Regions from separate parts of the uncultured Cellulomonas sp. genome, predicted to be linked through region 1. Evidence: riboswitches for the same ligand, from Rfam matches in the RefSeq annotation. Region 1 holds a riboswitch; the other holds the start of a gene.
The links. Region 1 has a riboswitch for ZMP and ZTP ahead of purH (bifunctional phosphoribosylaminoimidazolecarboxamide formyltransferase/IMP cyclohydrolase). Riboswitches for the same ligand answer to the same signal wherever they lie in the genome.

Region 1 (5,203 bases):
CCGTCGTGGTGACCGGCCCCGGCCTGGTCGCTCGGCTCGGCGCGGAGGCGTTCGGCACGTTCGCCCTCGTGCTGGTGGGTCTCGGCATCGCCCTCTACGCCGGCGTCAGCCAGGTCGGCTCCCTCGCGGTCGGCCTCGGGTTCGGCATCGCGGTCGTCGCCGCGATCATCGCGGTCGGCCACGTCTCGGGCGGCCACTTCAACCCGGCGGTGACCCTGGGCGCGGCCATCGGCGGACGCACGGCGTGGAAGGACGTCCTGCCGTACTGGCTCGCGCAGCTGGTCGGCGGCATCCTCGCCGCGGCGGTGCTCTTCATCACCATCCCCAAGGCCCTGCCCGGCCTGATCACCCAGACCGAGGGCGCCACGGCGAAGTCGTTCTTCTCCAGCGTGGCCAACGGCTTCGGCGAGCACTCCCCCCTGTCCACCCTCTCGGGCGGCCAGGTCGAGTTCTCGCTGGTCGTCGCGCTCCTCGTGGAGATCGTCGCGACCGCCGTGTTCGTCGGCATCGTCCTGGGCGCCACGGACCGCCGGGCGGCCCACGTGCAGGCACCGTTCGCCATCGGTCTCTCGCTCGCCGTGCTGCTCCTCGTGGCGACGCCGATCACCAACGGCTCGCTCAACCCGGCCCGCTCGTCGGCGGCCGCGATCTTCTCCGAGGGCTGGGCCGTCGGCCAGCTGTGGCTGTTCTGGGTCGCGCCGCTGGTCGGCGCCGCCCTGGCCGGCCTGGTCTACCGCGCGTTCGCCACCGAGCCGGTCGAGGACAACCTGCTCGAGGAGGACGACGCGTACGTGACCACGGACGACGTCCTCGTGGTCTCGGAGCGCTGACCCGCACCACCGCGCACGCAGCGACGCCCGGGGCCGTTCGGCTCCGGGCGTCGCCTGCGTCCGGCGACGCGTCAGCGCGGCAGGATCTGCGCGAGAACCACCAGGCCGAGGCTCGAGCACGCGAGCACGGCGACGTCGAGCGCCTTGGCGCGCACGGTCAGCGCGACCGGCCCGGACGGCAGCACGGCACGGACCACCGCACCCGCCAGCGTGACCGACGCGAGCACGAAGACGCCCGGCCGGGTGCCGACGACGACCGCGACCACGGTGGCGACGACGATGCCGGTGCTCGTCCACCACAGCGACACGTTCCGGGCGGCGTCGAGCGACGCACGGGCGATGGCGCGGGGGTCGAGCGGCGCCTCCTCGACCGGGATGGGACCGGTGGTGGGCGCCGGGGGCTCGGGAACGGTGTGGGTGGGCCGGGCGGGGTCCGGGTGAGCAGCATCGGCGCGGCGTACCTCGGCTGCCCCGCTCATGCGCTCCGTCACCCTCTCGCTCGTGCCTCTCGACGGGAGACTACCGTTGCGTGGTGACCTCCCGGACCGGCGACGAGCACCCGGACACCCCTGTTCCGCACGACGTGCTGGTGGTCGGAGCAGGTCTCGCGGCGACGCAGACGGTCGCGGGGCTGCGTGAGCGGGGGTTCGACGGGCGCGTGGTCGTGCTCGGCGGGGAGGGGATCGCGCCCTACGACCGGCCGCCGCTGTCCAAGCACCTGCTCGACCGTCGGACCCCGACGTGGCTCACGGACGAGATCGGCGCCGACCTGCTCGCCCTGGCGGACGAGGTGCACCTGGGCACCCCCGCGCGCAGCCTGTCCCTGTCCGGGGCGCAGCCCGAGGTGCTGACCGACGACGGCCCGTTCAGCGCCGACGCCGTCGTGCTCGCCACCGGGGCGCACGCCGTCCGGCCGGTCGACTGGGAGGCGGCGCTCACCCTGCACACCGCCGCCGACGCCGAGCACCTGCGGGCCGCCCTGGTGCCGGGGACCAGGCTCGTCATCATCGGCGCGGGCTGGATCGGCGCCGAGGTGGCGGGGGTCGCCGCCGCGGCGGGGGTCGACGTCGTCGTGGTGGAGGCGGCGGGGGCGCCCCTCATGGCCGCGCTCGGACCCACCGTCGGGGAGCTGACCAGCCCCTGGTACGCGGCCGCCGGGGTCCGGCTGATGACCGGTGAGCACGTGGTCGAGGTGGGCGCCAACGGCGTCGGGCTGGCGGACGGCAAGCTCGTCGCCGCCGACGTGGTGCTCGCCGCGGTGGGCGCACGCCCGACCACGGACTGGCTGGCCGGCGCCCTCCCCCGCGAGGACGACGGCTCGTTGCGGGTCGACGAGCAGCACGCGGTGATCGGCGCTCCCCGCACCGTCCGGGCGGTCGGCGACGTCGCGCTGCGTCGCTCCCCGCGACACGGGTGGGTGCCCGGAGGCCACTGGGACGGGGCCCTGCGCGGGCCGGCTGCCCTGGTCGCGGACCTGCTGGGTGTCCCCGACGCGGTCCCTGCCGACGTCGCCCCGTACGTCTTTTCCACCCAGCTGGGGCACGAGCTCGCGCTGTTCGGCCACCCCCGCACCGACGACGAGGTGGTGCTGCGCGGCAACCCGGCGGACGGGCAGGGCTGGGCTGCCCTGTGGTTCCGGCACGGCTCCGAGCAGGTCGGCGCGATCCTCACGGTCGACCGCCCCCGGGACGTCGGCGCCGCGCGCCGGCTGTTCACCGCCGCGGGGCTGCCCCGGCTCGACCGCGCGCTGGCGCACGACCCGGGGCGACCCCTGCGGGAGGCTGTGCTGGTCTGAGCCCTCGCGCTCAGTGCGCGAAGTGGCGCGTGCCTGTGAGGTAGAGGGTCACGCCGGCGGACTGCGCCGCGGCGACGACCTCCTCGTCCCGCACCGACCCGCCCGGCTGCACGATCGCGCGGACGCCGGCGTCGATGAGCACCTGTGCACCGTCGGCGAACGGGAAGAACGCGTCGGAGGCCGCGACGGCGCCGCGCGCCCGCTCGACGTCCCCCGCGTTCGCGCGCTCGACAGCGAGCCGGCAGGAGTCCACCCGGTTCACCTGCCCCATCCCGACGCCGACCGAGGCGCCGGCGTCGGCGAGCAGGATCGCGTTCGACTTCACGGCGCGCACGGCCCGCCACGCGAACGCCAGGTCCGCCAGGGTGGCGTCGTCGGCCGCCGCGCCCGCCGCGAGCGTCCAGCCCGAGGGGTCGTCGCCGGGGGCGTCCACCTGGTCGAGCTCCTGCACCAGCAGGCCGCCGCTCACGGCACGGCGCTCCGTGCGGGCACCGTCCACGGGCGTCACCTGCAGGAGACGGATGTTCTTCTTGCGGCGCAGGATCTCGAGCGCCTCGGGCTCGAAGGCGGGGGCGACGACGACCTCGGTGAACACGGGCGCGATCTGCTCCGCCGCCGCCGCCGTCAGGGTCCCGTTGGTGGCGATGACGCCGCCGAACGCCGACACCGGGTCGCAGGCGTGGGCCTTCGCGTGGGCGTCGGCCACGTCCGTGCCGACCGCGATGCCGCACGGGTTGGCGTGCTTGATGATCGCCACGGCCGGGTCGGTGTGGTCGTGCGCGGCACGCCAGGCGGCGTCGGCGTCGACGTAGTTGTTGTAGCTCATCGCCTTGCCGTGCAGCTGCTGCGCCCCCGCCAGACCGCGGCCGGCCGACCCGTCGGGGGTCAGGTAGAGGGCCGCCTGCTGGTGGGGGTTCTCGCCGTAGCGCAGCACCTCGCCGCGCACCCAGGCGGTGCCGGTGAACGCGGGGAAGCCGGACTCGACGGCGGCCTCGTCCGGGGCGTACTCGGCGGCGAACCAGCCGGCCACGGCGGCGTCGTACGCGGCGGTGTGCGCGAACGCGTCGGCGGCGAGCAGTCGGCGGGCAGCCAGCGTGAAGCCCCCGGCGCCGACGGCGGCCACGACCTCGTCGTAGCGAGCGGGGTCCACGACGACGGCCACGCTCGGGTGGTTCTTGGCCGCGGCGCGGACCATCGACGGGCCGCCGATGTCGATCTGCTCGACGCACTCGTCCGGCCCGGCGCCCGACGCGACCGTGGCGGTGAACGGGTACAGGTTCACCACGACCAGCTCGAACGGCGCGATGCCCAGCTCCTCGAGCTGCGCCAGGTGCTCCGGACGCCGCGTGTCCGCCAGCACCCCCGCGTGCACGCGGGGGTGCAGCGTCTTGACGCGACCGTCGAGGCACTCGGGGAACCCGGTCAGGTCCTCGACCGGGGTGACCGGCACCCCGGTCGCGGCGATCGTCGCCGCGGTGGAGCCCGTGGAGACGAGCTCGACGCCCCCGGCGTGCAGGGCCGCGGCCAACTCGGTCAGGCCGGTCTTGTCGTAGACGCTGACGAGGGCGCGACGTACGGGTCGCTGGAAGGTGTTCTCGGACATGGCGCTCCCGGGGTGTGCAGGGTCGGCTAGGGCGGACCCATGCACCCAGGCGGGCGGTGCGTGGCGGGGCACTGCGGCCGCTCCCCGGTGGTTGCACCCACCTGCGCCAGTCACGACCGCGGCCGAGTCTAGCGCCCGTCAGCCGACGGTCGCGTGCCGCCCGTCGACGCGCAGACCGTCGCGGGCGATGCGGCCGACCCACTCGACCAGCAGCGTGCGCTCCACGGCCTTGATGCGCTCGTGCAGCGTGGCCTCGTCGTCGTCGGGCTCCACCCGGACGGTCGCCTGGGCGATGATCGGCCCGGTGTCCACGCCCTCGTCGACCACCATCACCGTGCAGCCGGTGACCTTCACCCCGTAGGCGAGCGCGTCCCGCACACCATGGGCGCCCGGGAACGAGGGCAGCAGCGCGGGATGGGTGTTGACGATCCGGCCGCCGAACCGCCCCAGGAAGCTCGCCCCGAACAGCTTCATGAACCCGGCCAGGACGACGACGTCCGGGGAGAACACCGCGACGGTCTCGGTGATCGCCGCGTCCCAGGCCGCGCGGTCGTCGAAGTCCTTGAGCGCCACCACGGCCGTGGGGATGCCCGCCGCGCGCGCGATGTCCAGCGCCCGGATCCCGCTGCGGTCGGCGACCACCGCGACGACGCACGCACCGTAGGCGGGGTCCTCGTGCGCGGTCAGCAGCGCCGCCAGGTTCGAGCCCGTGCCGGAGACGAGGACGACGAGCCGGCCCGAGTCGCGGGTGGCCGGCGAGGGGCGATGGGGCGTCTCGTGCGTCACGGGCCGACCCTACCGGCGGGGGTGCCGGGCGGACCGCGCCGTCCCGTGCGCGAGAATGTGGGGGTGAGCAACCCCTACGCGCCCCCCGGGGACCGCCCGCGCGCGCCGGACGGCGACCCGACGGACGCACCACGGCCTCACGACGGACCCTCCTGGCCGCCGCCCATGCCCCGCCCCGCGGCCCCGGTC
Region 2 (5,203 bases), on a different contig from region 1:
TCTTCTTGGCGTACTCCTCGCGGCTCAGGATGAAGCCCGAGCGGGGGCCGCCGATCGTCTTGTGCACCGTGGAGGACACGACGTCGGAGTGCGGCACCGGGTTCGGGTGCAGGCCCGCGGCGACCAGGCCGGCGAAGTGCGCCATGTCGACCCAGAGCTTGGCACCGACCTCGTCGGCGATGGAGCGGAACGCCGCGAAGTCGAGCTGGCGCGGGTACGCGGACCAGCCGCCGATGATCACGTCGGGGCGCTGCTCCAGGGCCTTCTCGCGCACCACGTCCATGTCCACCAGGAACGTCTGCGGGTCCACGCCGTAGGCGCCGACCTGGTAGAGCTTGCCGGAGAAGTTGATCTTCATGCCGTGCGTGAGGTGGCCGCCGTGCGCGAGCTCCAGGCCGAGGATCTTGTCACCGGCGTTGATCAGCGCGTGCAGGACCGCGGCGTTGGCCGTCGCGCCCGAGTGCGGCTGGACGTTCGCGTGGTCCGCGCCGAACAGCGCCTTGGCGCGGGCGATCGCGATGTTCTCCGCGATGTCGACCTGCTCGCAGCCGCCGTAGTACCGGCGGCCGGGGTACCCCTCGGCGTACTTGTTGGTGAGCACGGAGCCCTGCGCCTGCAGGACCGCACGCGGCACGAAGTTCTCGCTCGCGATCATCTCGAGCGTGCCCTGCTGGCGGGCGAGCTCACCGTCGAGGACGGCGGCGATCTCGGGGTCCAGCTCGGAGATGTTCTGGTCGAGGATCGGGGTGTTGCTCATGGCACTCCCTGGCAGTCAGCGCGCACGGTGTCGGGCACCGCGCACTCGGTGGGTGGACCGGTGTGGGTGACCGGGGGCCCAGGCGTCCGACCCATGGTCTGCTGCTGCTGCGTCGCTCCCCGGTGGTGCCCCACCCGTTTCGCCAGTCGCGACGGGCACAGGGTAGCAAGCCGAACGCCGTGCGGGGAGCGGTCGGCCTGTGGGCGGCTCGACGGGTGCGTGTGCACAGCCCCCGACGCGACGGGCGCGTGCTCCCTACCTTTCCCGCGACGGCACCCGCCGCCCGCCCATTGAGGAGGACGCATGACCGATCCCTACGTGACCGGCACCGCCGACCACACCTTCATGCCGCCGCCTCGCCCGAGCTCTGCGCGGCCGCGGCGGTGGTTGCTGACGGTGCTCGCCGCCGCCACGGCGCTGACCGCCGTCATCGCGGTGGCCGGCCACAGTTCCGAACCCCCCGACGACCGTGCGACGGCGCCCGTCGTCATCGACGGCACGGAACCGGTCCAGCTCGACGGCGCGCTCGTGAGGACCAGGTGCTTCAGCTACCGCATGCCCGAGGGGCTCGCGCTCAGCGGAAGCTCCGCGGGCTGTGCGACGGCGGTCGGCGTGGGCGAGGACGACATCTCGGAGATCCAGGTCCGTATGCAGGCAGGCAGCGGCGGCGACGTCGACGAGGTCGCCACCGAGGTGCGCGCGGCACTGGTCGAGGTCGGCACCTTCGACGTCGACACCGTGAGGACGGGCGGCCGGGACGCGGTCAGGATCCGTGGCGTCGACGGCTGGGGTCTGCGCCGCACGTCGTACGTGGTCCCTCTGCCTGAGGGCGTGTTCTCGCAGGACGGCGTCGCCCTGGACAGCATCTGGCTGACGAGCCCCGTGAGCCCGGAGTTCGACGCCTGGGTGGCGACCGTCCTCGACTCCCTCGAGGTCCCCGGCGACTGAGCCGGGGACCGGTGCCGTCAGATGCTCGGTTCGGCGTCGCCCAGGATCTTGCGCAGGTACGCGTACGTCAGGTCCCCCGCGGTCTGGTCGTGCTGGTGCTCGTACCCGTGCTTGGTGTAGAGCGCGAGGTTCTGCACCGAGTCACGGCCGGTGAACACCCAGACCTCCTCGATGCCCTCGGGCAGGTGCGGCAGGATCGCCATGAGCATCTGGGTGCCGAACCCCTGGCCCTGCAGGTCGGGGGCCACGGCGAACCGGCCGAGCGTCGCCTTGGAGCCCTCGACGAGCACGCGGATCGACCCCACCAGGCGGTGCCCGTACCAGCCCCCCAGCGTGATGACGCCCTCGCGCTGCAGGTCGGACTCGAGCTCGGCGAGCGTCTGCGTGAGCGGCGGGATGTGCGGGTCGCCGTACTGCTGCGCCTCGGTGACGAACGCGGCGCGCCGCAGCGTGAGCAGCTCGCCTGCGTCGTCGAGGGTCACCGAGCGGATGTCGAGGGCGGGCTGGCTCATGCGGCCCATCGTGTCAGCCGATCCGCACGACCACTACTCTCGGACACCGTGTCCCCCGTCTCGCCTGTCGCAACTCACTGGGTCCTGACCCTCTCCTGCCCCGACCGCCCCGGGATCGTGCACGCGGTCGCGGGCCTGCTGGCCGAGCACGGGGGGAACATCACCGAGTCGCAGCAGTTCGGTGACCCGCTGTCCGGGCTGTTCTTCATGCGCGTGCAGGTCACGGCGTCCACGCCTCGCGACGAGCTGGAGGCCGCGTTCGCGCCGGTGGCGCAGCAGTTCGCCATGGACTGGTCGCTCGACGTCGTGGGCCGGCCCGTCCGCACGCTCGTCATGGGCTCGACCGCCGCGCACTGCCTGAACGACCTCGCGTTCCGCCAGCGCTCCGAGAACCTGCCGATCGAGCTGGTCGCGGTCGTGTCCAACCACACGGTGCTCGAGCCGCTCGCCGACTTCTACGGCATCCCGTTCCACCACGTGCCGGTGACCGGCGCGACCAAGGCACAGGCCGAGGCGCGGCTGCTGCAGCTGGTGGAGGAGCTCGACGTCGAGCTGGTGGTGCTGGCGCGGTACATGCAGATCCTGTCCGACGACCTGTGCCGGGCGCTGCAGGGGCGCGTGATCAACATCCACCACTCGTTCCTGCCCTCGTTCAAGGGCGCCCGCCCCTACGCGCAGGCGCACGACCGGGGCGTCAAGCTCATCGGCGCCACCGCGCACTACGTGACCGGCGACCTCGACGAGGGGCCGATCATCGAGCAGGACGTCGAGCGCGTCGACCACACCCGGCACGTCGAGGACCTGGTCGCCCTGGGGCAGGACGTCGAGCGCCGGGCGCTGTCGCGGGCGGTCCGCTGGCACGCCGAGCACCGTGTGCTGCTCGACGGCCACCGGACCATCGTCTTCCGCTAAACGCTTCGTGCCCTGACCGGGCGGCACGTGGTCGGGCACGCTCCGGGCATGAAGCCCTCTGTGCGTCGAGCCCTCGCGGCTGCCACCACCCTCGCCCTCGGCGTCGTCGGACTCGCGGCCGCCGCCCTCACCACGGCGCCCGCCGCGCAGGCCGCCTCGCTGGTGACCGTCTCCAGCTTCGGCAGCAACCCCGGCGGGCTGGGCATGAGCCTGTTCGTGCCGGACTCGCTGCCGGCCAAGCCCGCGGTGCTCGTGGTCGTGCACTGGTGCACGGGATCGGCGCAGGCCATCTACGACGGCGGGCAGTTCGACGAGCTGGCCACCCGGTACGGCTACATCGTCGTCTACCCGCAGGCCAACCGGAGCGGCAGCTGCTTCGACGTGAGCTCGGCGCAGGCGCTCACGCACGGCGGCGCCAGCGACCCCGCGAGCATCGTGTCGATGGTCCAGCACGTGCAGCAGCGGTACGCCACCGACACCAGCCGCGTGTTCGTCACCGGGGTCTCGTCGGGCGCGATGATGACCGAGGTCCTGCTGGCCACGTACCCCGACGTGTTCGCCGCGGGGTCGGCGTTCGCGGGCGTGCCGGCCACCTGCTTCTCCACGACGTCGCCCCCGCCCGGCACCACGTCGCAGGCACCCTGGAACAGCGACTGCTCCGGCGGCCGCCGCGTGCTGACCGGTCAGCAGTGGGGTGACCTCGCACGGGCCGCGTACCCGGGCTACACGGGACCGCGGCCGCGCGTGCAGCTCTGGCACGGGTCCGAGGACACGACGCTCAGCTACGTGAACTTCGGCGAGGCGATCAAGCAGTGGACCAACGTGCTCGGCGTGAGCGCGACGCCGGCGTCGACCGACTCCCCCGCCGCCGGCCATACCCGCACGCGGTACGGCGCCACGGGCGACCGGGCGCCCGTCGAGGCGATCAGCCTGCAGGGCGTCGGGCACGGCCTGCCGGTCGACGCCGCCGCGGCCATCCACTTCTTCGGCCTGGACGCGACGAGCACCCCGTCCCCGACGACGCCCGCACCCACCACCCCGGCACCCACCACGCCGGCGCCCACCCCCTCAGGTGCCTGCACGGTCACGTACGCCGTGAACCAGTGGAACACCGGCTTCACCGCGAACATCACCGTGCGGTCGGCGGTCGCGCTCTCCGGGTGGACGCTCACCTGGACGTACCCGTCGGGTCAGACCGTGACGCAGGCGTGGAGCTCGGTGACCACCCAGTCCGGCTCGGTGGTCACCGCGAAGAACGCGGCATGGAACGGCAGCATCCCGGCGGGCGGCTCGACGCAGCTCGGACTCAACGGCGCGCACTCGGGCACCAACACGGCGCCGACGAACTTCGCCCTGAACGGCACCCCCTGCGCCCGCGCGTGACCCGAGGAAGGTGAAGGATCCGGCCCGATTCGGGCCGGATCCTTCACCTTCGTCCTCCGGAGGGGCGGCGCGGGAGGGGTCGGGAGGGGCGGCGCCGGAGGGCCGGGGGGCGGCGGTCAGGCCTCGCGGACCCGGCGCTGGAGCGCGTCGATGGTCACCGCGACGGCCAGCACGAGGCCGGTCACCACGAGCCGGGCGTACTGGTCGAGGTTGAGCAGGGTCAGACCGGTCGAGATCGACTGCACCACCAGGATCCCGGCGAGGGCCGACCAGGCCGAGCCGCGCCCGCCGAACAAGCTGGTCCCGCCGATGACCGCGGCCGCGATGGCGGTGAGGTTGGTGTCCCCCGCGCCGCTGCCCTGGTTCGCGGCGGCGAGCCGTCCGACGGCCAGCACCCCGCCGAGGGCGGCCAGCGTGGAGCACGCGACGAAGACGGACACGAACACCCGGCGCACCGGCACACCGGCCTTGCGCGCGGCCTCCGCGTCCCCGCCGACGGCGCGCACGAACCGGCCCCAGCGCGTGCGGCGCAGCACCAGGTCGGTGAGCGCGACCAGCCCCACGAACAGCGCGAACACCGCGCCGACTCCCCGGTTGGTGCCCAGGTAGGCGACCGCGACCGACAGCACGGCGGCGAGCGCGGCGACCCGGGACACCACCTGCCACAGCGGAGCGACGGGCAGCTCGGCAC

Region 2: linked by a shared signal. The riboswitch ahead of glyA (serine hydroxymethyltransferase) and the one ahead of purH (bifunctional phosphoribosylaminoimidazolecarboxamide formyltransferase/IMP cyclohydrolase) in region 1 are both predicted to bind ZMP and ZTP.

What each region holds. Positions count from the first base shown of each region.
Region 1 is NZ_CAURTV010000067.1:6-5,208, reverse strand. Features, by position in the region: gene RYN42_RS14140 (aquaporin) at 1-830, shown strand, start outside; gene RYN42_RS14135 (DUF3017 domain-containing protein) at 902-1,309, opposite strand; gene RYN42_RS14130 (FAD-dependent oxidoreductase) at 1,363-2,625, shown strand; gene purH (bifunctional phosphoribosylaminoimidazolecarboxamide formyltransferase/IMP cyclohydrolase) at 2,636-4,228, opposite strand; ZMP/ZTP riboswitch at 4,265-4,352, opposite strand; gene purN (phosphoribosylglycinamide formyltransferase) at 4,367-5,014, opposite strand.
Region 2 is NZ_CAURTV010000105.1:4,352-9,554, forward strand. Features, by position in the region: gene glyA (serine hydroxymethyltransferase) at 1-757, opposite strand, end outside; ZMP/ZTP riboswitch at 827-917, opposite strand; gene RYN42_RS17175 (hypothetical protein) at 1,061-1,705, shown strand; gene RYN42_RS17180 (GNAT family N-acetyltransferase) at 1,723-2,217, opposite strand; gene purU (formyltetrahydrofolate deformylase) at 2,266-3,129, shown strand; gene RYN42_RS17190 (PHB depolymerase family esterase) at 3,178-4,512, shown strand; gene RYN42_RS17195 (ABC transporter permease subunit) at 4,629-5,203, opposite strand, start outside.